3 regions of the Streptomyces sp. NPDC012888 genome follow, and region 3 is predicted to be linked to each of the others. Evidence: predicted binding sites of a transcription regulator. Region 3 holds the regulator's gene; each other region holds the start of a gene.
The links. Region 3 encodes HrcA, which represses chaperone genes, less so after heat shock. Its sites were predicted from a motif close to TTNGCACTCNGNNNNNCNGAGTGCNAA; they were not measured.

Region 1 (7,380 bases), on a different contig from region 3:
AGGACGAGGCCCTGAAGGCACTGCCCGCCGTACTGGGCGTGGTCGACGACGACACGTACCAGATCGTGCTCGGGCCGGGCGCCGTCGCCCGGATCACCCCCGAGTTCGAGGCCCTCGTAACGGAGCGGCGCGGCGCGCCGGACGACGCCGCGGACACCGCGCACACCGCGCACACCGCTGACACCACGGGCACCGCGGACCCGGCGAACGCAACGGACGCCGCGGCCGGCCGCCCCGTCACCGCCGCCCGACTCGCCGACCGTGGCGCCGCGTTGAAGGCCGAGCGGAAGCGGCGCAACGCGACCCCCGCCAAGCTGCTGCTGCGCCGCGTCGCGAACGTCTTCGTCCCGTTGATCCCCGCCCTGATCGGCTGCGGCGTCATCGCCGGCCTGGCCGGGTTCATGACGAACATGCGCTGGCTGCCCGACCTGGTACCGGCGCTCGCCGCGACCGCCTCCGGCTTCATGTCGCTGATCGCGGTGTTCGTCGGCTACAACACGGCGAAGGAGTTCGGCGGCACGCCGGTCCTGGGCGGCGCCGTCGCCGCGATCATCGTCTTCCCGGGCGTCACGAAGATCACCGCCTTCGGCATGGCGCTGGCCCCCGGCCAGGGCGGCGTGCTCGGCGCGCTGGCGGCGGCGCTGCTCGCCGTCCACGTGGAGCGGTGGTGCCGCCGGTGGGTCCCCGGGACCCTCGACGTCCTGGTCACCCCGACCCTCACCGTGCTGGTCTCCGGCCTGGTCACCGTCTTCGGGCTGATGTTCGTGGCCGGGGAGGTCTCGAAGGGCATCGGCGCCTTCGCCGACTGGTTGCTCTCCAACGGCGGCGCGGTGGCCGGCCTGGTGCTCGGCGGACTGTTCCTGCCGCTGGTGATGCTGGGCCTGCACCAGGCGCTGATCCCGATCCACACCACCCTGATCGAGCAGTCCGGCTACACCGTGCTGCTGCCCATCCTGGCCATGGCGGGGGCCGGGCAGGTCGGCGCGGCGATCGCCGTCTTCCTGCGGCTGCCCCGCAACGGCTCGATCCGTACGACCGTCAAGTCGGCCCTCCCGGCGGGCTTCCTGGGCGTCGGGGAACCCCTCATCTACGGCGTCTCACTGCCGCTCGGCCGGCCGTTCGTCACCGCCTGCGCGGGCGGCGCGGCCGGCGGCGCCTTCGTCGGACTGTTCAACCAGCTCGGCACCGCCTTCGGCTCCACCGCGATCGGCCCCTCCGGCTGGGCCCTCTTCCCGCTCCTCGACGGCCGGTCCGGGATGGGGACCACGGTCGCCATCTACGCGGGCGGCCTCGTCGTCGGCTATCTGGTGGGCTTCCTGGCGACGTACTTCTTCGGCTTCACCCGGCAGATGCTGACCGACCTCGACACCGACCCCGCCGAACCGGGCGACGGCGACGACGGCCCCGGCCCCTCCCCGGAACCCACGAAACACCCGGCCCTGACGTGACCTGACCTGACCCGCCGGGCTCCTCAGCGCGGGAAGGCTCCGGTGTCCAGCCTCACCGCGAACGGCTCGGGAAGCTCCACCGCGTCACCGAACGGCACCCGGTCAGCGTGCTTGTAGGCGCCGTTCTCGGGTGTGTGCCGCGGGGCCCCCGCCCCGGCCCGTCCGCGCGGGGCGGGAGCCGCTCCGGGGCGCCGGGGCGCCCTTGGCAGGGTGCCCGCGGGCGGTTGGGCGCGGGCAGGGGCGTAGGTCCGGGCGGGCGGGGGCCGAAGGCCCCTGCGTCAGGCGCCGCGCGCGGCCTCGATGAAGGCGCGGATCAGGTCCGGGGACTTCACGCCGCGTTCGGTCTCGACCCCGCTGGAGACGTCGACGCCCCAGGCGCCGGTGGTCGTGACGGCCTCGCGTACGTTGCCGGGGCCGAGCCCGCCGGCCAGGAGCCAGTGGCCCGCGGGGGCCGTGAAGTCGGCCGCGCCCCAGTTCCACGGCTTGCCGGAGCCGGGGTCGGGGGCGTCGATCAGCAGCAGGTCCTCCCCGTACTCCCCGCACCGCCCGACCCGCGTGGCGGTGGCGCGGAGCAGGGTCCGGCCGGGGGCACGGAGGGCGGCGAAGTCCTCCGGCGGCTCGTCGCCGTGCAGCTGGACGCCCCGTACACCGCTCTCGTCGGCGAAGCGGCGCACCTCGTCCAGGGGCTGCTTGCGGAACACGCCGACCGTCAGCACGCCGTCCGGGACGCGCGCGGCGAGCCGGCGGGCGGTGGCGGCGTCGACGGTGCGCGGGCTGCCGGGTGCGAACACGAAGCCGACCGCGTCGGCGCCGGCCGCCACGGCGGCGTCGACGTCCCGCTCGGTCTTCAGCCCGCAGATCTTGATGAACAGGTCGGCCATGCTCCCAGTCAACCAAACCGGAAGGCCCGCGGGCCGCCGCGTCCACAGGGCGGGCGGCGGCCCGGGGCCGTGACCGTTGCGGCGGGTCAGCCCGCGCGCCGGCTGCGGCGGGGCCTGCGGTCGTACGGGAACGCCCGAGGGCGGTATCCCCGGCTGGGGATACCGCCCTCGGTCAGGAACGGCTGATCGGGCCCGGAGGCGTCGATCAGAAGTCCATGTCACCGCCCGGCATGCCGCCCGGAGCGGCCGCGGCCTTCTCCGGCTTGTCGGCGATGACGGCCTCGGTGGTCAGGAACAGCGCGGCGATCGACGCGGCGTTCTGCAGCGCGGAACGGGTGACCTTGGCCGGGTCGATGATGCCCTCGGCGACCAGGTCGACGTACTCGCCGGTCGCGGCGTTCAGGCCGTGGCCCGGGGTCAGGTTGCGCACCTTCTCCACCACGACACCGCCCTCGAGGCCGGCGTTGACGGCGATCTGCTTCAGCGGGGCCTCGAGCGCCAGCTTGACGGCGGCGGCACCGGTGGCCTCGTCGCCCTGGAGCTCCAGCTTCTCGAAGACCTGGGAGGCCTGCAGCAGGGCCACGCCACCACCGGCGACGATGCCCTCCTCGACGGCGGCCTTCGCGTTGCGGACGGCGTCCTCGATGCGGTGCTTGCGCTCCTTGAGCTCCACCTCGGTCGCGGCGCCGGCCTTGATGACGGCCACGCCGCCGGCCAGCTTCGCGAGGCGCTCCTGGAGCTTCTCGCGGTCGTAGTCCGAGTCGGAGTTCTCGATCTCGGCGCGGATCTGGTTGACGCGACCGGCGACCTGGTCGCTGTCACCGGCACCGTCGACGATGGTGGTCTCGTCCTTGGTGATGACGACCTTGCGGGCGCGGCCCAGCAGGTCGAGACCGGCGTTCTCCAGCTTGAGGCCGACCTCCTCGGAGATGACCGTGCCACCGGTGAGGATGGCGATGTCGCCGAGCATCGCCTTGCGGCGGTCGCCGAAGCCCGGGGCCTTGACGGCGACGGACTTGAAGGTGCCGCGGATCTTGTTGACGACCAGGGTCGACAGGGCCTCGCCCTCGACGTCCTCGGCGATGATCAGCAGCGGCTTGCCGGACTGCATGACCTTCTCCAGCAGCGGAAGGAGGTCCTTCACGTTGCTGACCTTGGAGTTGACGATGAGGATGTACGGGTCGTCCAGGGACGCCTCCATACGCTCCATGTCGGTGGCGAAGTACGCCGAGATGTAGCCCTTGTCGAAGCGCATGCCCTCGGTGAGCTCGAGCTCCAGACCGAAGGTCTGGGACTCCTCGACGGTGATGACGCCTTCCTTGCCGACCTTGTCCATGGCCTCGGCGATGAGCTCGCCGATCTGGGTGTCGGCGGCGGAGATGGAGGCCGTGGAAGCGATCTGCTCCTTGGTCTCGACGTCCTTCGCCTGCTCCAGCAGCGCGCCGGAGACGGCCTCGACGGCCTTCTCGATGCCGCGCTTCAGGGCCATCGGGTTGGCGCCGGCGGCGACGTTGCGCAGGCCCTCGCGGACGAGCGCCTGGGCCAGGACGGTGGCGGTGGTCGTACCGTCGCCGGCGACGTCGTCCGTCTTCTTGGCGACTTCCTTGACCAGCTCGGCGCCGATCTTCTCGTACGGGTCCTCCAGCTCGATCTCCTTGGCGATGGACACGCCATCGTTGGTGATCGTGGGGGCGCCCCACTTCTTCTCAAGGACGACGTTGCGGCCCTTGGGGCCAAGGGTGACCTTGACGGCGTCGGCGAGCTGGTTCATGCCGCGCTCGAGACCGCGCCGGGCCTCCTCGTCGAACGCGATGATCTTGGCCATGTGAAGTGGTCCTCCCGGACTGGGGTGGATTGCTTCGGACCGCGCCCGGCGCCCGCGACGGACGGTTCGCGTGCCCGGCGGTTCCTTCCCGCCAGGGCCTGCCAACCTCACCGACTCGGTCCTCGTCGTTATCACTCTCACCCGGAGAGTGCTAACGCCAATGATTAGCACTCGGCACCCGAGAGTGCAAGAAGGTGGCTTCGAAGAAGCCTCGATGAGGGGTGGTGGCCGGGCGACGGGAGGGCGCGAGCGGCTTGGGCGGAGGCACGCGAACCCGCAGGTGAACACACGAGGGGCCCGCGTCCCTGTCCGGGATGCGGGCCCCTCGTACGTACGTGTCGGTGGTCGACGCCCTGGTCAGATCTGCGCGAGCTTGACCATGTCGGCCTGCGGACCCTTCTGGCCCTGCGAGATCTCGAACTCGACCCGCTGACCCTCTTCAAGGGTGCGGTACCCGTCCATCTGGATGGCGCTGTAGTGGACGAACACATCCGCACCACCGTCGACCGCGATGAAGCCGTAGCCCTTCTCCGCGTTGAACCACTTGACGGTGCCCTGAGCCATGCCTAACTCCCCTATTACTGGCCCTTGCGCAGGACCGCACTTCGCGGTCCCGGGTCAGAACTTGCGTCGGAACGCGTCGACCGCGGCTGAATGTATCTGCACCGACGCTGTCTGCAACAGGTCATTCCGGCGAGAAATCTGGACACTCGGATAGGCGGAAATAGCGCGATAATCCGGCATGCTCCAGGGCAAGTTGGACCTGGCAAAACACGCCAAAGCCCCATATCGCACGTGCATATTGGCCCGATGTCGACCATGGAGAGGCCCGCTCATATGCGGCGGGCAAGAACAGCGGAGGGGACTTCCCCAACTCTACCGCGCCCAACCAAGCAGAATTGCCCCCTCCGCTTTTACGGAGGGGGCAATTCAGGGGTTGCGCGCGTCAGCCCGCGGAGGGGTCAGCAGCCACCGGCGACGGCCGGAATGATGGAGACGCCGGCGCCGTCCGGCGTCGCCGTCTGCAGCCCGCCCTCGAAGCGCACGTCGTCGTCGTTGACGTAGACGTTGACGAACCGGCGCAGCTTGCCCTGGTCGTCCAGGACGCGCGCGGCGATCCCCGGGTGGTTCTTCTCCAGGGACTCGATGACCTCGGCCAGGGTCGCGCCCTCGGCGGGAACCTCGGCCTGGCCGCCGGTGTAGGTGCGCAGGATGGTGGGGATGCGGACGTTGACGCTCATGGCGCTACTGCCTTTCCGGTAGTGCGTGGGGAGGGTGGTCAGGCCAGGCCGGCGGCGCGGAACGCGTCCAGGCTGGGGCGGATGACGGCGGTCTGGCCGGTGTCCCCGGCGACCGCGTCGAGGGTCTTCAGGCCGTCACCGGTGTTGAGGATGACGGTGGTCAGGGACGGGTCGAGGACGCCGTTCTCGATGAGCTTCCTCGTCACGCCGACGGTCACGCCGCCCGCGGTCTCGGCGAAGATGCCCTCGGTCTGCGCGAGCAGCTTGATGGCCTCGACGACCTGCTCGTCGTTCACGTCCTCGACGTAGCCGCCGGTGCGGCGGGCGATGTCGAGGACGTACGGGCCGTCCGCCGGGTTGCCGATGGCGAGGGACTTGGCGATGGTGTTCGGCTTCTGCGGGCGGACCACGTCGTGGCCGGCCTTGAAGGCGGTGGACACCGGGGAGCAGCCCTCGGCCTGGGCGCCGAAGATCTTGTACGGCTTGTCCTCGACCAGGCCCAGCCTGATCAGCTCCTGCAGGCCCTTGTCGATCTTCGTGAGCTGGGAGCCGGACGCGATCGGGATGACGATCTGGTCGGGCAGCCGCCAGCCGAGCTGCTCGCAGATCTCGTAGGCCAGGGTCTTGGAGCCCTCGCCGTAGTACGGGCGGAGGTTGACGTTGACGAAGCCCCAGCCCTCGCCCAGCGGGTCGCCGATGAGCTCGGAGCAGAAGCGGTTGACGTCGTCGTAGTTGCCCTCGATGCCGACCAGGTCGCCGCCGTACACCGCGGCCATGACGACCTTGCCCTGCTCCAGGTCGTGCGGGATGAACACGCAGGACCGGAAGCCGGAGCGGGCGGCGGCGGCGCCGACGGCGCCCGCCAGGTTGCCGGTGGAGGAGCAGGAGAGGGTGGTGAAGCCGAAGGCGCGGGCGGCCTCGACGGCGATGGCGACGACGCGGTCCTTGAAGGAGTGCGTCGGGTTTCCGGAGTCGTCCTTCACGTACAGCTTGCCGGTGACGCCCAGCTCCTTGGCCAGGTTCTCGGCGTCCACGAGCTTGGTGAAGCCCGGGTTCAGGTTGGGCTTGCCGGCGACGTCGGCCGGGACGGGCAGCAGCGGGGCGTAGCGCCAGATGTTGTTCGGGCCGGCCTCGATCGCGGCGCGCAGGGCCTCCGGGTCGCCGGCGGGCAGGTCGTACGCCACCTCCAGCGGGCCGAAGCACTCGGCGCAGGCGAAGATGGGGCCGAGGTCGAAGCGGGTTCCGCACTCGCGACAGGAGAGCGCGGCGGCGGGTCCGAGATCGACGGGGGTGGCGACAGTCTGTACAGCCATGACGGCGAGGCCCTTTCTCCTCATCTTCCTCATGACGCGTTTCGTCACGAGACGGATTTGGCACCTTCCCTAGCCGGGGACCTCGCTGCAGATTGCGAACGCGAGAACCGACTGGAGGGTTGCCGGGGCTTCAACGGGCCGTTTCCCTCTGCCCCTCTGGATGAGCGGTATGGCTCCGGGCCGCGCGCTCTATGGCGCACCCGGGCATTTGTCTGCGAGCACCCCCGGCATGCGGGGGTCCTGCGCGTTGTTCAAGACTGTAACCGAAGGGACGGGCGCGTGAGACAGACGTCCGAACCGCGAGATGGATCACAAGACGGACGGAACCGGGGAGTGCCGCAGGTGCTGGAAGAGGTGGAGCGCTGGTTGGCCCGGCGTTCCTGGACCGCCGCCGACAGGCCGCTCGACCTGCTGCTTTCCGCGAAGCGGGCAGCCGGGACGACGGTGAGCGTCGTGCTTCCGGCGCTGGACGAGGAGCCGACCGTCGGGGCGATCGTCGAAACGATCCGGCGTGAACTGATGGACGGCCTTCCGGTTCCCCTGGTCGACGAACTGGTGGTGGTCGACTCGGACTCGAGCGACCGGACCGCCGAGGTCGCCGCCAAGGCCGGTGCGCGGGTGGTCCACCGCGACGAGATCCTGCCGCGCGTCCCGGCCCTTCCCGGCAAGGGC
Region 2 (7,380 bases), on a different contig from region 3:
AGATCACCGAGGCCTGGTGGAGCTACAACGTCGCCGACCTGCAGCGCCAGATGGGCGCGTCCGGCACTCCGTACGCGACCTAGGACCCAGGGGGTCCGGCACGGGGAAGGCCCCGCTCCGCATCACGCGGAACGGGGCCTTCGCACGCTGTGGCGCGTTCAGTGGCCGATCAGTGGCTGTGGCCGTGACCGTGGCCGTGACCGTGACCGTTGTCCTCCTCCTCGGCCGGCTTCTCGACGACCAGGGTCTCGGTCGTGAGCAGCAGCGAGGCGATGGAGGCGGCGTTCTCCAGGGCGGAGCGGGTGACCTTCACCGGGTCGATGACGCCGGCCTTGACCAGGTCGCCGTACTCGCCGGTCGCGGCGTTGAAGCCGTTGCCCTTCTCCAGCTCCGCCACCTTCGAGGTGATGACGTAGCCCTCGAGGCCGGCGTTCTCGGCGATCCAGCGCAGCGGCTCGACGACGGCGCGGCGGACGACCGCGACACCGGTGGCCTCGTCGCCCTCCTTGCCGAGGTTGTCGGCGAGCACCTTGGCGGCGTGGACCAGAGCGGAGCCACCACCGGAGACGATGCCCTCCTCGACCGCGGCGCGGGTCGCGGAGATGGCGTCCTCCAGACGGTGCTTCTTCTCCTTCAGCTCCACCTCGGTGGCGGCGCCGACCTTGATCACGCACACGCCGCCGGCCAGCTTCGCGAGGCGCTCCTGCAGCTTCTCGCGGTCCCAGTCGGAGTCCGTGGCCTCGATCTCGGCCTTGATCTGGTTGACGCGGCCGAGGACGTCCTCGGAGGAGCCGGCGCCGTCCACGATCGTGGTGTCGTCCTTGGTGACGGTCACGCGGCGGGCGCTGCCCAGCACGTCCAGACCGGCCTGGTCGAGCTTGAGGCCGACCTCCTCGGCGATGACGGTGGCACCGGTGAGGGTGGCCATGTCCTGGAGCATCGCCTTGCGGCGGTCACCGAAGCCGGGGGCCTTGACCGCCACCGCGTTGAAGGTGCCGCGGATCTTGTTGACGACGAGGGTGGAGAGGGCCTCGCCCTCGACGTCCTCGGCGATGATCAGCAGCGGCTTGGAGCCACCCGCCTGGATGACCTTCTCCAGCAGCGGCAGCAGGTCCTGGATGGAGGAGACCTTGCCCTGGTGGATCAGGATGTAGGGGTCCTCGAGGACGGCCTCCATCCGCTCCTGGTCGGTGACGAAGTACGGCGAGAGGTAGCCCTTGTCGAAGGCCATGCCCTCGGTGAACTCCAGCTCCAGACCGAAGGTGTTCGACTCCTCGACGGTGATGACACCGTCCTTGCCGACCTTGTCCATCGCCTCGGCGATGAGCTCGCCGACCTGCTGGTCCTGCGCGGAGAGCGCGGCCACGGCGGCGATGTCGGTCTTGTCCTCGATCGGGCGGGCGGTGGCGAGGAGGTCGTCGGAGACGGCCTTGACCGCGGCGTCGATGCCCTTCTTCAGGGCGGCCGGGGAAGCACCGGCGGCGACGTTGCGCAGACCCTCGCGGACCAGGGCCTGAGCCAGGACGGTCGCGGTGGTGGTGCCGTCACCAGCGATGTCGTTGGTCTTGGTCGCCACCTCCTTCACGAGCTGGGCGCCCAGGTTCTCGTACGGGTCGTCGAGCTCGACCTCGCGCGCGATGGTGACACCGTCGTTGGTGATGGTGGGGGCGCCGAACTTCTTGTCGATGACGACGTTGCGGCCCTTGGGGCCGATCGTCACCTTGACCGTGTCGGCAAGCTTGTTGACGCCGCGCTCGAGGGCGCGACGGGCGTCCTCGTCGAACTTCAGGATCTTCGCCATGGGAGCGGTTCAGCCCTCTCGAAAAATCTGGGTTTCAAACGAACCGCGCCCCTCGCCGCCCGGCTTCAGCGGGGTGACCAGGGGCGCAGCTCGAAGCATTTCTGCTGGGTGAATTACTTCTCGATGATCGCGAGCACGTCGCGAGCCGAGAGGACGAGGTACTCCTCGCCGCTGTACTTCACCTCGGTGCCGCCGTACTTGCTGTACAGCACGATGTCGCCGACGCTCACGTCGAGCGGCAGACGCTGGCCGTCCTCGAAGCGGCCCGGGCCCACGGCGAGGACGACGCCCTCCTGGGGCTTCTCCTTCGCGGTGTCCGGGATGACCAGGCCGGAGGCCGTGGTCTGCTCGGCGTCGAGCGGCTGGACCACGATGCGGTCCTCAAGCGGCTTGATGGCAACCTTGGAGCTGGCGGTCGTCACGATCCGACCTCCCCCTTCGGAGATCTCACGGGGTTAACTGTCTGAGGTGGCGACCAGGTGGATCCGTCGTCGCGGGTGCCGGACCTGCCCGTCGCTGTGTTGGCACTCACCGGGGGCGAGTGCCAGGGCCGAGACTATTCCGGCGATTAGCACTCGGTCAAGCGGAGTGCCAATTCGACCCGGTGGGCGTTGCGGAATCACGCCCTCCGGGCGGTTCCCGACGACGCCGGAAGCGAGCATGCCCCACCGACGGCCCCGGTACGCACGGCGCGCCACGGGCACCGGTTCCCGGGGGCAGGGCCGGATGGCGGGCGGAGGAACGATTCTTCGGCGGCCGTCCGGCTGACCGTGCTCCCGGCGGGGACATGACCGCCCGGCGCGGAGGGAACCCAGTGGCCGCAAGTCCCCACCCCCACACCGTGAGGAAGCCCTCCATGCGCATCCGCCACACCCTCGGTGCCGCCGCCGGCGCCGCCCTGCTCGTCCTGGCGCTCCCCACCTCGGCCGGCGCGGCCGAGGGCACCTTCACCTACGAGTACCGCTCCGAGGACCGGGCCATGCAGAGCGGGCAGCTGAGCGACCCGCCGAGCGAGGTGTGCATCACCCTGGACGAGGCGAACGACCCGTCCGAGGTGCCGCCGGCGCACAGCGCCGTCAACGGCACCGACGAGACCGCCACGGTCTTCGCCGCGCCCGACTGCACCGGCCCCTACACCGACATCGAGGCGGACGAGGAGGGCTCCACGCAGCTCACCTTCCGCTCGGTGATCTTCCACGACTGACCCGGCCGGTCACGGGGAAGGGCCCCGCCGCGGTTCCCGCGGCGGGCCCGCCGGTCCGCCGGTCCGCCGGTCCCAGGAACCTCGGCGGGGACATCGACGTCGTAGTTGATATGAAGATAAAGCGCCGCATTCGCGAGCAGACCGGACCGAAGGCCCCCTTCGACGGCGGCACGAGCCCGTGCGCGGGCTGACGCCCCGTACGGTGGCCGGCTCCCGCCGCCGAACCGAAGCGCTGCTCCTCGTCCTCGTCGTCGGCATCACGGTCTTCGGCCACGCCAACGCGGGCCTGGCGATGCACGGTGAACCTCCGCCGGACCTGGCCGGATTCGCGATCAGCATGACCCTGCTGGCCCTGGTGGCCCACCTCGGTGTCCGCCGGTTCGCCGCGTACGCCGATCCGCTGGTCCTGCCGCTGGCCATGCTGCTCACCGGGATCGGGCTGGTCCTGCTGCACCGCCTCGACCAGGGCTACATCGACCGGTACGGCTCGGCCCCGGTCGCGCCGGGGCAGCTGATGTGGAGCGTCATCGGCGTGGCGGCCTGCGTGGCCGTCGTGGCCCTGCTGCGCGACCACCGCTACCTCCAGCGCTTCATCTACATCACCATGGCCGTGGCGCTGGTCCTGCTGATCGCCCCGGCGTTCTTCGGCGCCGACAAGTACGGCGCGAAGCGGTGGATCGTCATCGGCGGCCTGTCGCTCCAGCCGGGCGAGTTCGTGAAGATCATGATCGCGGTGTTCTTCGCCGGCTACCTGGTGGTCCACCGCGACACCCTGGCGCTGGCGGGGCGCCGGTTCCTCGGCGTGCAGCTGCCGCCGATGCGTCAGCTCGGCCCGATCATCACCGTGTGGATCGTGTCCCTGCTGGTCCTCGTCTTCGAACGGGACCTGGGCACCTCGCTGATCTTCTTCGGCGTCTTCGTGGTGATGCTGTACGTCGCCACCGAACGCACCAGCTGGATCGTCACCGGCCTGCTGATGGCGGCCGCCGGCGCCTTCGTGGTCGGCTCGACCGAGGCGCACGTCAAGAACCGCGTACAGGCCTGGCTCGACCCGATGGCGATCTTCCTGCCGGAGGACCAGCGGCCCAAGGGCCTGATCTCCGACCAGTCCGCTCAGGCCCTGTTCAGCTTCGGCACCGGCGGGATCTCCGGCACCGGCCTCGGCCAGGGACACCCCGAGCTCATCGCCTTCGCCGGGCGCAGCGACTTCATCCTCACCACGGTCGGCGAGGAGCTCGGCCTGGCGGGCCTGATGGCGGTCCTGCTGCTGTACGGGCTGCTGGTCCAGCGGGGCCTGCGGATGGCCCTGGGCTCGCGGGACCCGTTCGGCAAGCTGCTGGCGGTCGGCCTGGCGTCGGGCCTGGCCCTCCAGGTCTTCATCGTCACCGGCGGGGTGACCGGCCTGATCCCGCTGACCGGCAAGGCCATCCCGTTCCTGGCCAGCGGCGGGTCCTCACTGCTCGCCAACTGGATCATGATCGCCCTGTTGCTGCGGATCAGCGACAGCGCCGAGCGCCAGCGCGAGGCGGACTCCCGGGCGGCGGCGGAGTCCCGTGACCCCGGAGGGCTGGTGGCGGTGGGGTGACGGGCCGGGCGCGCTCACAGGTAGTCCTCCAGGCGGCCTATCCGGTAGCCCTGTTCCTGGATCTTCTGGAGCATGCGCGTGGTCATCTGGGTCTCCGTCGAGCCCTTGAGCTCGGCCGGACCGCGGAAGTGGGCCAGGATGATGTCACCGGGCCGGAGGGCGGAGCCCTCGGCGTACTGGAGGTCGCGGATCTGCATGGACACCCGCCAGGTGACGAGCGCCTCGACCCCGCACTCCTTCGCGGCCCGGAGGGTGTCGTCGTTGTAGGAGCCGTACGGGGGGCGGAAGAGGCGGGGGCGCTGCCCGAAGCGCTGGGCGAGCTTGTCCTGCTGGCCGCATATCTGGGCCTTCTGCGCCGCGTACGACAGCTTCTGCAGGTTGGGGTGGTTCAGCGTGTGGTTGTTGATCGTGCTGCCGTTGCCCTGGTCCCGCAGCTGCTGGAAGTGGTCGTAGCCGCTCGACGCGACGCTGTCCGTCAGGAACATGGTGATCGGCAGTTTCAGGTCGGCCGTCTGCCGGAGGAACCGCGGGTCCTTCTCCCTGCCGTCGTCGAAGGTCACGAAGACGATCTTCTCGCCGGCCGGCACGGGTATTCGGTCCACCACCGGCACCCGCCCGGGCGCGGCCTTCGGCAGCGCCGGCTTCTGCGCCGGCCGGGGCGCGAACTCCAAGGGCCGGGACAGGCCCCAGTGCTTGTACGCGAGGGAGGGGTCCGCGGCCTTGGAGGGCGAGGGGCCGGCGGAGGCACCGGCCCCGCCGCCGCCCTGCACCTGGTCGGTGGTCTTGCGGCCCAGCCGTTCGATCGGGTCCACGCTCTCCCCGCAGCCGGCGAGGAGGAGCGTCAGCGCGCCGGCCGCGATCAGTCCGGTCGCCCGGTTCCCTCGGGCCGACGGCCGGCGCGCTCGCTTCACAGGTAGTCCTCCAGGCGGGCCACGGCGTAGCCCTTCTCGGTGACGGTCTTCATGACCTGACGGATCATGTCAGGCATGGTGCCCTTCCAGTCCTCGCGCCCCCTGAAGTGCGTGAGGATGATGTCTCCGGGATGCAGGTCCCTGTCCCACTCCCGATAGTCCAGACGGTTGGGGAAGGCCTCCGCGTTCCACAGCGGGACGTGTTTGATGCCGCAGGACTTGGCGGCGCGCAGGGTGTCCTCGTTGTAGTTGCCGTAGGGCGGGCGGAAGACGGTCGGCCGCTTGCCGAACTGCTTCTGGATGGTGTCCTGCATGCCGCAGATCTCCTGGCGCTGCTTCTCGTAGGAGAGCGCGGGCATGTAGCGGTGGTTGAGGCTGTGGTTGTTGAGGGTGACGCCCGCCTCCTGCATCCGCTTGAAGTAGGGGTAGTCGTCCCGTACGAGGTAGTCGCTGAGGAACGCGGTGTAGGGGATGTCGAGTTCCTTCATCATGCGGATGAACTCGGGGTCCTTCTCCGCTCCGTCGTCGACGGTGAGGAAGACGACGTTCTCCTCGGTCGGGATGGTCGTGAACACCGGCGGCAGGCCCTCGTGGTCGTCGACCTCGAAGCCCTCGCGGGTCTCGATCTCCGGCTTCTCCTTGGGCGCGGCGGGGGCCGTGAGCGGGGTCTTGAGCAGTCCCCACTTCTTGGCGGCGGCGATCCGCGCGGCCTGCTTCTGCTTGAGCCGTGTCGCCTGGTCGACCGCTCCGGCGGCGCCGGCCGCGGCTCCGGCCTTGGGCTTCTCGCCCTTGGTGGGCGGCTTCTCCGCCTCGGACGAGCAGGCGGTGCCCAGGGCGGCGAGGAGCAGCGCGGCCAGCGCCACCCCGGACCGACCGCGCGCACCGGCTACCCGGCGAGTGTTTTGTTCCTTTTTTCCTACTAGCTGCATAGCAGCGCATATTGTCAGGCCGGGAGCCCGACACTCCGGACGACACCGCCACCGCGCCGCACCTTCCACCGGCTGGCGGACACCGCCCCGCGCTGGCGGACAATGAGCCGGTGAACCCGCACGACTTCGCCGCCCTGCTGACCCCCGAGGGCAGCGCCCTCCTCGACTCGCTGCGCGACTACGACCCGGCCCGGGAGATCGCCGTGGCCACCCGGCTGCGCCGCGAGCACCCCGCGGAACTGGTCTCGGCCGCCCTCGGCCAGGCCCGGCTGCGGCAGCGTGCGGTGGCCAAGTTCGGGGCCGCGGACGCGCACCGGATGTACTTCACGCCCGGCGGGGTCGAGATGGCCACCCGGGCGAGCGTGGCGGCGTACCGCGCCGGGCGCGTGGCCGGCCTCGGCGTGCGCAGCCTGGCCGACCTCTGCTGCGGCATCGGCGGCGACGCCATCGCCCTGGCCCGGGCCGGGATCCGGGTGCTGGCGGTGGACCGCGACCCGCTGACCGCGGCCGTGGCGCGGGCCAACGCCGCGGCGCTGGGCCTGGCGGAGCTGATCGAGGTGCGCGAGGCCGACGTGACGGAGGTCGACACCTCCGGGTTCGACGCGGTGTTCCTGGACCCGGCCCGGCGCGGGGGCCGCGGCCGCACCTTCGACCCGGAGGCGTACTCGCCGCCGCTGTCCTGGGCCGTGGCGGCCGCCGGTACGGCCCGGCACGCCGCGATCAAGATCGCCCCGGGCATCCCGCACGAGGCGGTGCCCGCCTCGGCGGAGGCCGAGTGGATCTCCGACGGCGGGGACGTGAAGGAGGCCGTGCTCTGGTTCGGCACCGCCCCCGGCACCGTCCGGGCCACCCTGCTGCCCGGCCCGCACACCCTCCACCCCGAACGACCGCTGCCCGACCCGGAGCCGGGCCCGGTGGGCCGGTACCTGTACGAACCCGACGGCGCCGTC
Region 3 (7,380 bases):
CGCTGCCTGCACAACGAGCTGTACTGGCGCGGCGCCGACTGGTGGGGCGCGGGCCCCGGGGCCCACTCCCACGTGGGCGGGGTCCGCTGGTGGAACGTGAAGCACCCCGGCGCGTACGCGGGGGCGCTGGCGGAGGGGCGCTCGCCGGGCGCGGGCCGGGAGGTCCTGTCCGAGGAGGACCGCCGCGTCGAGCGGATCCTGCTGGAGCTCCGGCTGGTGGACGGCGTCCCGCTGTCCCTGCTGGCCCCGGCGGGGCTGGCCGCGTCGCGCCGGGCGCTGGCGGACGGCCTCCTCGCGGCCGCTCCGTACGGGGCCGGCCGCGCCGTCCTCACCCTGCGCGGGCGCCTCCTGGCCGACGCGGTGGTCCGCGACCTGGTCGACTGACCCTGCGCCGGCCGCGCACCCCTGCCGGGGCGCCCCCGAGCCGGAGCCCCGCCCGACCGCGCGGGGCGCTGCCCCGCACTCCGCGCCTCAATCGCCGGCGGGGCTGGAGTGGCCGGGCAAGGGCGTCGCCCGCGCAGCCGGGTCTGGGCGGGGCATATCAAGCCCGAGTGGCGTTTGAGCGGGTCCGGCGGGGGCTCCGGCCGGCCACGTGGGGCGCTGCCCCGCACCCCGCGCCTCAATCGCCGGCGGGGCTGGAGTGGCCCGGCGAGGGCGTCGCCGCGGAGCCGGGTCTGGGCGGGGCATATCAAGCCCGAGCGGCGTTTGAGCGGGCCCGGCGGGGGTTCCGCCCGGCCACGTGGGGCGCTGCCCCGCACCCCGCGCCTCAATCGCCGGCGGGGCTGGAGTGGCCCGGCGAGGGCGTTGGCGCGCGGCCGGGTCCCGGCGGGGCTGGAGTGGCCCGGCGAGGGCGTCGCCGCGGAGCCGGGTCCGGGCGGGGCATATCAAGCCCGAGCGGCGTTTGAGCGGGCCCGGCGGGGGCTCCGCCCGGCCACATGGGGCGCTGCCCCACACCCCGCGCCTCAATCGCCGGCGAGGCTGGATGTGCCGACCGGGCTGGACGTGCCGGGGCAGGGCGTTGCCCACGCGAACCGGCCCCGGCCGGGGCGTGGCCCGCGCGGCTCGGTCCGGGCGGGGGCGCCGGTCCGGTGGGGGGCCGGGTGGGGCGTCGGCCCGGCGGGGGCCGGGCGGGGGCGTCCGCCCGGCCGGGGGTCCGGGTGGGCTCGGGAGGGGGCTGGGGCGCGTGTCGAGCGGCGGTGGGCCGGTCCGGGCGGGGTGGGGGTCAGGGGGTGGTGACGAAGTCGATCAGTTCTTCCACGCGGCCCAGGAGGGCCGGCTCCAGGTCGCGGTAGGAGGTGACCCGGGACAGGATCCGCTGCCAGGCCGCCCCGGTGTTCGGGGGCCAGCCCAGCGCGCGGCAGACGCCCGTCTTCCAGTCCTGGCCCCGCGGGACGACCGGCCAGGACGGGATGCCCAGGGCCGACGGCTTGACCGCCTGCCAGACGTCGACGTAGGGGTGGCCGACCACCAGGACGTCCGGAGTCGACGACACCCGGGCCGCCAGCCGGGACTCCTTCGAGCCGGGGACCAGGTGGTCCACCAGGACGCCGAGGCGGGCGTCCGGGCCAGGGGCGAAGTCGGCGACGATCGCCGGCAGGTCGTCCACGCCGGAGAGGTACTCCACGACCACGCCCTCGATGCGGAGGTCGTCGCCCCAGACCTTCTCCACCAGTTCGGCGTCGTGCCGGCCCTCCACGTAGATGCGGCCCGCCCGGGCCACCCGGGCCCGCGCCCCCGGGACCGCGATCGAGCCCGAGGGCGTGAGGGCCGGGGCGCCGGCGCCGGCGCCGGCCGCCGCGCGTGAGGGGCGTACCAGGGTGACCACCTCGCCCTCCAGCAGGAAGCCGCGCGGCTCCAGCGGGAAGACCCGGCGCTTGCCGAAGCGGTCCTCCAGGGTCACCGTGCCCGCCTCGCAGGCCACCACCGCCCCGCAGAAGTCGGTACCCGCGACCTCCACCACCAGTTCCGGATCGGCGGGCACCTCCGGCACCGGCTTCGCGCGCTTCCAGGAGGGGGTCAGGTCGGGGGAGTACTCGCGCATTCGGCCGAGGGTAGGGGTGGAGTCCCGCCGATCAAGGCGACACGCCGAAACGTGCCGCGAGTGTGGCGCGCTGCTCACGCACGAAGGCCGCGTCGACCACCGCCCCGTGGCCCGGCACGTAAAGCGCCTCCTCGCCGCCGAGCGACAGCAGCCGGTCCAGCGCGGCCGGCCACTGCCGCGGCATCGCGTCGGGGCCGGCCAACGGCTCCCCGGACTCCTCGACCAGGTCCCCGCAGAACACCACCTCCCGGCCCCCGGGCACGAAGACGGCCAGGTCGTGGCCGGTGTGCCCGGGCCCGACGTTCGCCAGCAGCACCTGCAGCCCGCCGAGGTCCAGGGTCCATTCGCCGGAGACCAGGTGCCGGGGGACGGCGAGCCGCTCCGTGGACTCCGCGGCGTCCGGCTCCGGCAGGCCGTGCCGGACCGCGTCCGCGCGCAGTTCCCCGCGCCCGGAGGCCGAGCCCAGCAGCAGTTCGAGCCCCACCGGGCCGAACACCTCCGCGCCCGGGAACGCCCCGCCGCCCAGGACGTGATCGAAATGGCCGTGCGTGAATGCGATATGGGTCACGCCGCGGCCGGTCAGCCGCTCCGCCTGGGCCCGCAGTTCCGCCCCCTCCCGCAGGCTCGAACCCGGGTCCACCAGCAGCACCGAGGCGTCCCCGACCACCAGTCCGGCCGTACAGTCCCAGCCGGGGAGCCTGCGCCGCCCCGTCCGCCCGGTCAGCCGCTCCCACCCCGCCTCTTCCCAACGCACGTCCATGGCGCGACGCTACCGTGACGAGCTCCCTTGCCTTGGGTGTACCTGCCAGCCGTACACTGAGCCGGGGGATTCCTGGCACTCCCGCCCGTTGAGTGCCAACCACGACGACGCTCACAGCTGGAGGTGGCGCGCATGCTCAGTGAACGCAGGCTCGAAGTGCTGCGCGCCATCGTCCAGGACTACGTCGGAACGGAGGAGCCCGTCGGCTCCAAGGCCCTCACCGAGCGCCACCAGCTCGGCGTCTCGCCCGCCACCGTGCGCAACGACATGGCCGTGCTGGAGGAGGAGGGCTACATCGCCCAGCCCCACACCAGCGCCGGCCGGATCCCCACCGACAAGGGCTACCGGCTCTTCGTCGACCGCCTGGCCGGGGTCAAGCCGCTGTCCACGCCCGAACGGCGGGCCATCCAGAACTTCCTCGACGGCGCCGTCGACCTCGACGACGTGGTGGGGCGCACGGTACGGCTGCTCGCGCAGCTGACCCGGCAGGTCGCCGTGGTCCAGTACCCCTCCCTGACCCGGTCCACCGTCCGGCACGTCGAGCTGCTGATGCTCGCGCCCGCCCGCCTGATGCTCGTCCTGATCACCGACACCGGCCGGGTCGAGCAGCGCATGGTCGACTGCCCCGCGCCGTTCGGCGAGCAGTCCCTCGCGGACCTGCGGGCCCGGCTCAACGGCAAGGTCGTCGGCCGCCGCTTCGCGGACGTGCCGCAGCTGGTGCAGGACCTGCCGGAATCCTTCGAGACCGAGGACCGCGCCACGGTCCAGACGGTGCTCGCCACCCTCCTCGAAACCCTGGTCGAGGAGACCGAGGAGCGGCTGATGATCGGCGGAACCGCCAATCTCACCCGCTTCGGACACGACTTCCCGCTGACGATCAGGCCCGTGCTGGAGGCGCTGGAGGAGCAGGTCGTGCTCCTCAAGCTGCTCGGCGAGGCCGGCGAGTCGGGGATGACCGTACGCATCGGCCACGAGAACGCCTACGAAGGACTCAACTCCACGTCGGTCGTCTCCGTCGGCTACGGTTCGGGCGGCGAGACAGTCGCCAAGATGGGCGTGGTCGGACCGACCCGCATGGACTACCCCGGAACGATGGGAGCGGTACGCGCAGTGGCACGTTACGTCGGACAGATCCTGGCGGAGTCGTAAGTGGCCACGGACTACTACGCCGTACTCGGCGTGCGCCGCGACGCATCGCAGGACGAGATCAAGAAGGCCTTCCGGCGGCTTGCCCGCGAGCTGCACCCGGACGTCAACCCCGATCCCAAGACGCAGGAGCGTTTCAAGGAGATCAACGCCGCCTACGAGGTGCTGTCGGACCCGCAGAAGAAGCAGGTCTACGACCTCGGCGGCGACCCGCTGTCCTCCTCGGGCGGTGCGGGCGCGGGCGGTTTCGGGGCCGGCGGCTTCGGCAACTTCTCGGACATCATGGACGCCTTCTTCGGGCAGGCGTCCCAGCGCGGCCCGCGCTCGCGCACCCGGCGCGGCCAGGACGCCATGATCCGCCTGGACCTGGAGCTGGACGAGTCCGCCTTCGGGACCACCAAGGACATCCAGGTCGACACCGCCGTCGTGTGCACGACCTGCTCCGGCGAGGGCGCCGCACCCGGCACCTCCGCGCAGACCTGCGACATGTGCCGCGGCCGCGGTGAGGTCTCCCAGGTCACCCGGTCCTTCCTCGGCCAGGTCATGACCTCCCGCCCGTGCCCGCAGTGCCAGGGCTTCGGCACCGTGGTCCCGACCCCCTGCCCCGAGTGCGCGGGCGACGGGCGCGTCCGGTCCCGCCGCAACCTCACGGTCAAGATCCCGGCCGGCGTGGAGAACGGCACCCGGATCCAGCTCGCGGGCGAGGGCGAGGTCGGCCCCGGCGGCGGCCCCGCCGGCGACCTGTACGTCGAGATCCACGAGCTGCCCCACCCGGTGTTCCAGCGCCGCGGCGACGACCTGCACTGCACGGTCACCATCCCGATGACCGCGGCGGCACTGGGCACCAAGTGCCCGCTGGAGACCCTGGACGGCATGGAGGAGGTCGACATCCGTCCCGGCACCCAGTCCGGCCAGTCGATCCCGCTGCACGGCCGCGGCGTCACCCACCTGCGCGGCGGCGGGCGCGGCGACCTGATCGTCCACGTCGAGGTGCAGACCCCGGCCAAGCTCGACGCCCAGCAGGAGGAGCTGCTGCGGCAGCTGGCGAAGCTGCGCGGCGAGGAACGCCCCACGGGCCAGTTCGCCCCCGGACAGCAAGGCCTGTTCAGCCGGCTGAAGGACGCGTTCAACGGCCGGTGAGCCCGGTCCCGGCCGGGTGATCACGGCACCTGGCCGGTTGCCGCGACCGGACTATGCCAGGCGAATCGTGTGATTCGGTCTGGTGCGGGGGACATGGCACGATGCAGGTCATGTCCTCCGCACTGAACGGTCTCTTCCCCTACCCGATCGTGCAGGCCCCCATGGCGGGCGGAGCCTCCTGCCCGCCGCTCGCCGCCGCCGTCTCCCAGGCCGGCGGCCTCGGCTTCCTGGCCGGCGGTTACAAGACCGCGGACGGCATGTACCAGGAGATCAAGCAGCTGCGCGGACTCACCCGGCGGCCGTTCGGCGTCAACCTCTTCCTCCCGCAGTACGGGCAGCCCGACCCGGCCGCCGTCGAGGCCTACCGGGGCCAGCTGGCCGGGGAGGCCACCTGGTACGAGACCTCCCTCGCCGCGGAGGACACCGTCGGCAACACCGACGACGGCTGGGACGCGAAACTGGCCATTCTCATCGAGGACCCGGTACCCGTCGTCTCGTTCACCTTCGGCTGCCCCCCGGCCGCAGCGCTCACCTGCCTCCGCAAGGGCGGCACCCGCACCCTCGTCACCGTCACCTCCGTCGCCGAGGCCCTGACCGCGCAGGACGCCGGCGCCGACGCCCTCTGCGTCCAGGGCATCGAGGCGGGCGGCCACCAGGGCACCCACCGCGACGACCCGCAGGCCGACGGCACCGGAGTGGGCCTGCTCGCCCTGGTCGCACAGGTACGCGAGGCCGTGGCCCTGCCCATCGTCGCGGCGGGCGGACTGATGCGCGGCTCGCAGATCGCCGCGGTGCTCGCCGCCGGCGCCGAGGCCGCCCAGCTCGGCACGGCCTTCCTGGCCTGCCCGGAGTCCGGCGCCCACCCCCTGCACAAGAAGGCGCTGACCGACCCCCTCTTCGTGCGTACGGAACTCACCCGGGCCTTCTCCGGGCGGCCCGCCCGCGGCCTGGTCAACCGGTTCATGCGCGAGCACGGACCGTACGCCCCGGCCGCCTACCCCCAGGTCCACCACCTGACCTCGGGACTGCGCCGCGCGGCCGCCGCCGCCGGCGACCCGCAGGGCATGGCGCTGTGGGCGGGCCAGGGCCACCGGCTGGCCCGGTCGCTGCCGGCGGGGGAGCTGGTGGAGGTGCTGGCGGCCGAAGTGGCCGAGGCCCAGTGCGTGTTGCAGGCGGTACAGAGGAGGAACGAGTCATGACGGCCCCGGTGTTCGTGGTCGAGGAGGTCCCGGCGGGACCGCGGTACGTGCTGGACGGCCCCGAGGGGCGGCACGCTGTCTCGGTGAAGCGGCTGGGAACCGGCGAGGCGGTGGTCCTCACCGACGGCCGGGGCGGCTGGGCGGACTGCGTGGTCACGGCCGCGGAGGGCAAGGACCGGCTGGCCGTCGAGGTCACCCGGGTGTCGGCCGAACCTGAACCCGCGGTGCGGATCACGGTGGTGCAGGCCCTGCCCAAGGGCGACCGGGGCGAGGTCGCGGTCGAGACGATGACCGAGACCGGAGTCGACGCCGTGGTGCCCTGGCAGGCCTCGCGCTGCATCACCCAGTGGCGCGGCGACCGCGGCGCGAAGTCCCTCGCCAAGTGGCGCTCCACGGCCCGCGAAGCGGGCAAGCAGTCCCGCCGCGTCCGCTTCCCCGAGGTCGCCGACGCCATGTCCACCAAGCAGGTCGCCGAGCTGCTGGCGGGGGCCGACCTGGCGGTGGTCCTGCACGAGGACCGCGACACGCCCTCCGAGGCCCTCGCCACCGCCGCCCTCCCCGCCACCGGCTCCATCGTCGTCGTGGTCGGCCCCGAGGGCGGGGTCTCCCCCGAGGAGCTGGCCCTCTTCGCCGGCGCCGGGGCACGCCCCTACCGGCTGGGCCGCTCCGTGCTGCGCACCTCCACCGCGGGCACGGCCGCGGTGGCCGTCCTGCTGGCCCGCACCGGCCGCTGGGCGTAGCGGGCCCGCTGCGGGCCGGCGGCGGATACGATGCCCCGGAGCGATCACCAGCACGGGAGGCGAGGCACATGGCCGGGGAACCGCAGGCGGACTGCCTGTTCTGCAAGATCGTCACGGGTGAGGTCCCGGCGACGGTGGTCCGCGAGACCGAGACCACCGTCGCCTTCCGGGACATCAACCCGCAGGCGCCCACCCACGTCCTGGTCATCCCCAAGGCGCACCACGCCGACGCCGCCGCGCTGGCCGCCGCGGACCCGCAGCTGACCGCCGACGTGCTGCGCGAGGCCGGAGAGGTCGCCGCGCAGGAGAAGGTCGCCGACCACGGCTACCGGATCGTCTTCAACACCGGTTCCG

Region 1: groL (chaperonin GroEL) is a predicted target of HrcA. The motif match lies at 4,283-4,309, and genes of this name have one in related genera.
Region 2: groES (co-chaperone GroES) is a predicted target of HrcA. The motif match lies at 2,370-2,396, and genes of this name have one in related genera.

What each region holds. Positions count from the first base shown of each region.
Region 1 covers NZ_JBIBBM010000015.1:105,958-113,337, forward strand. Annotated here, with positions in the region: gene ACFY61_RS24640 (PTS transporter subunit EIIC) at 1-1,448, shown strand, start outside; gene ACFY61_RS24645 (phosphoribosylanthranilate isomerase) at 1,727-2,329, opposite strand; gene groL (chaperonin GroEL) at 2,535-4,154, opposite strand; gene ACFY61_RS24655 (cold-shock protein) at 4,512-4,718, opposite strand; gene ACFY61_RS24660 (MoaD/ThiS family protein) at 5,117-5,395, opposite strand; gene thrC (threonine synthase) at 5,434-6,708, opposite strand; SAM riboswitch class I at 6,726-6,875, opposite strand; gene ACFY61_RS24670 (glucosyl-3-phosphoglycerate synthase) at 7,051-7,380, shown strand, end outside.
Region 2 covers NZ_JBIBBM010000006.1:211,020-218,399, reverse strand. Annotated here, with positions in the region: gene ACFY61_RS13335 (ester cyclase) at 1-83, shown strand, start outside; gene groL (chaperonin GroEL) at 170-1,801, opposite strand; gene groES (co-chaperone GroES) at 1,915-2,223, opposite strand; gene ACFY61_RS13320 (hypothetical protein) at 2,658-3,005, shown strand; gene ACFY61_RS13315 (FtsW/RodA/SpoVE family cell cycle protein) at 3,184-4,590, shown strand; gene ACFY61_RS13310 (polysaccharide deacetylase family protein) at 4,605-5,501, opposite strand; gene ACFY61_RS13305 (polysaccharide deacetylase family protein) at 5,498-6,364, opposite strand; gene ACFY61_RS13300 (methyltransferase domain-containing protein) at 6,523-7,380, shown strand, end outside.
Region 3 covers NZ_JBIBBM010000003.1:413,136-420,515, forward strand. Annotated here, with positions in the region: gene hemW (radical SAM family heme chaperone HemW) at 1-384, shown strand, start outside; gene ACFY61_RS06700 (DUF3097 domain-containing protein) at 1,223-2,041, opposite strand; gene ACFY61_RS06705 (MBL fold metallo-hydrolase) at 2,073-2,801, opposite strand; gene hrcA (heat-inducible transcriptional repressor HrcA) at 2,934-3,950, shown strand; gene dnaJ (molecular chaperone DnaJ) at 3,951-5,087, shown strand; gene ACFY61_RS06720 (nitronate monooxygenase) at 5,198-6,286, shown strand; gene ACFY61_RS06725 (16S rRNA (uracil(1498)-N(3))-methyltransferase) at 6,283-7,026, shown strand; gene ACFY61_RS06730 (histidine triad nucleotide-binding protein) at 7,095-7,380, shown strand, end outside.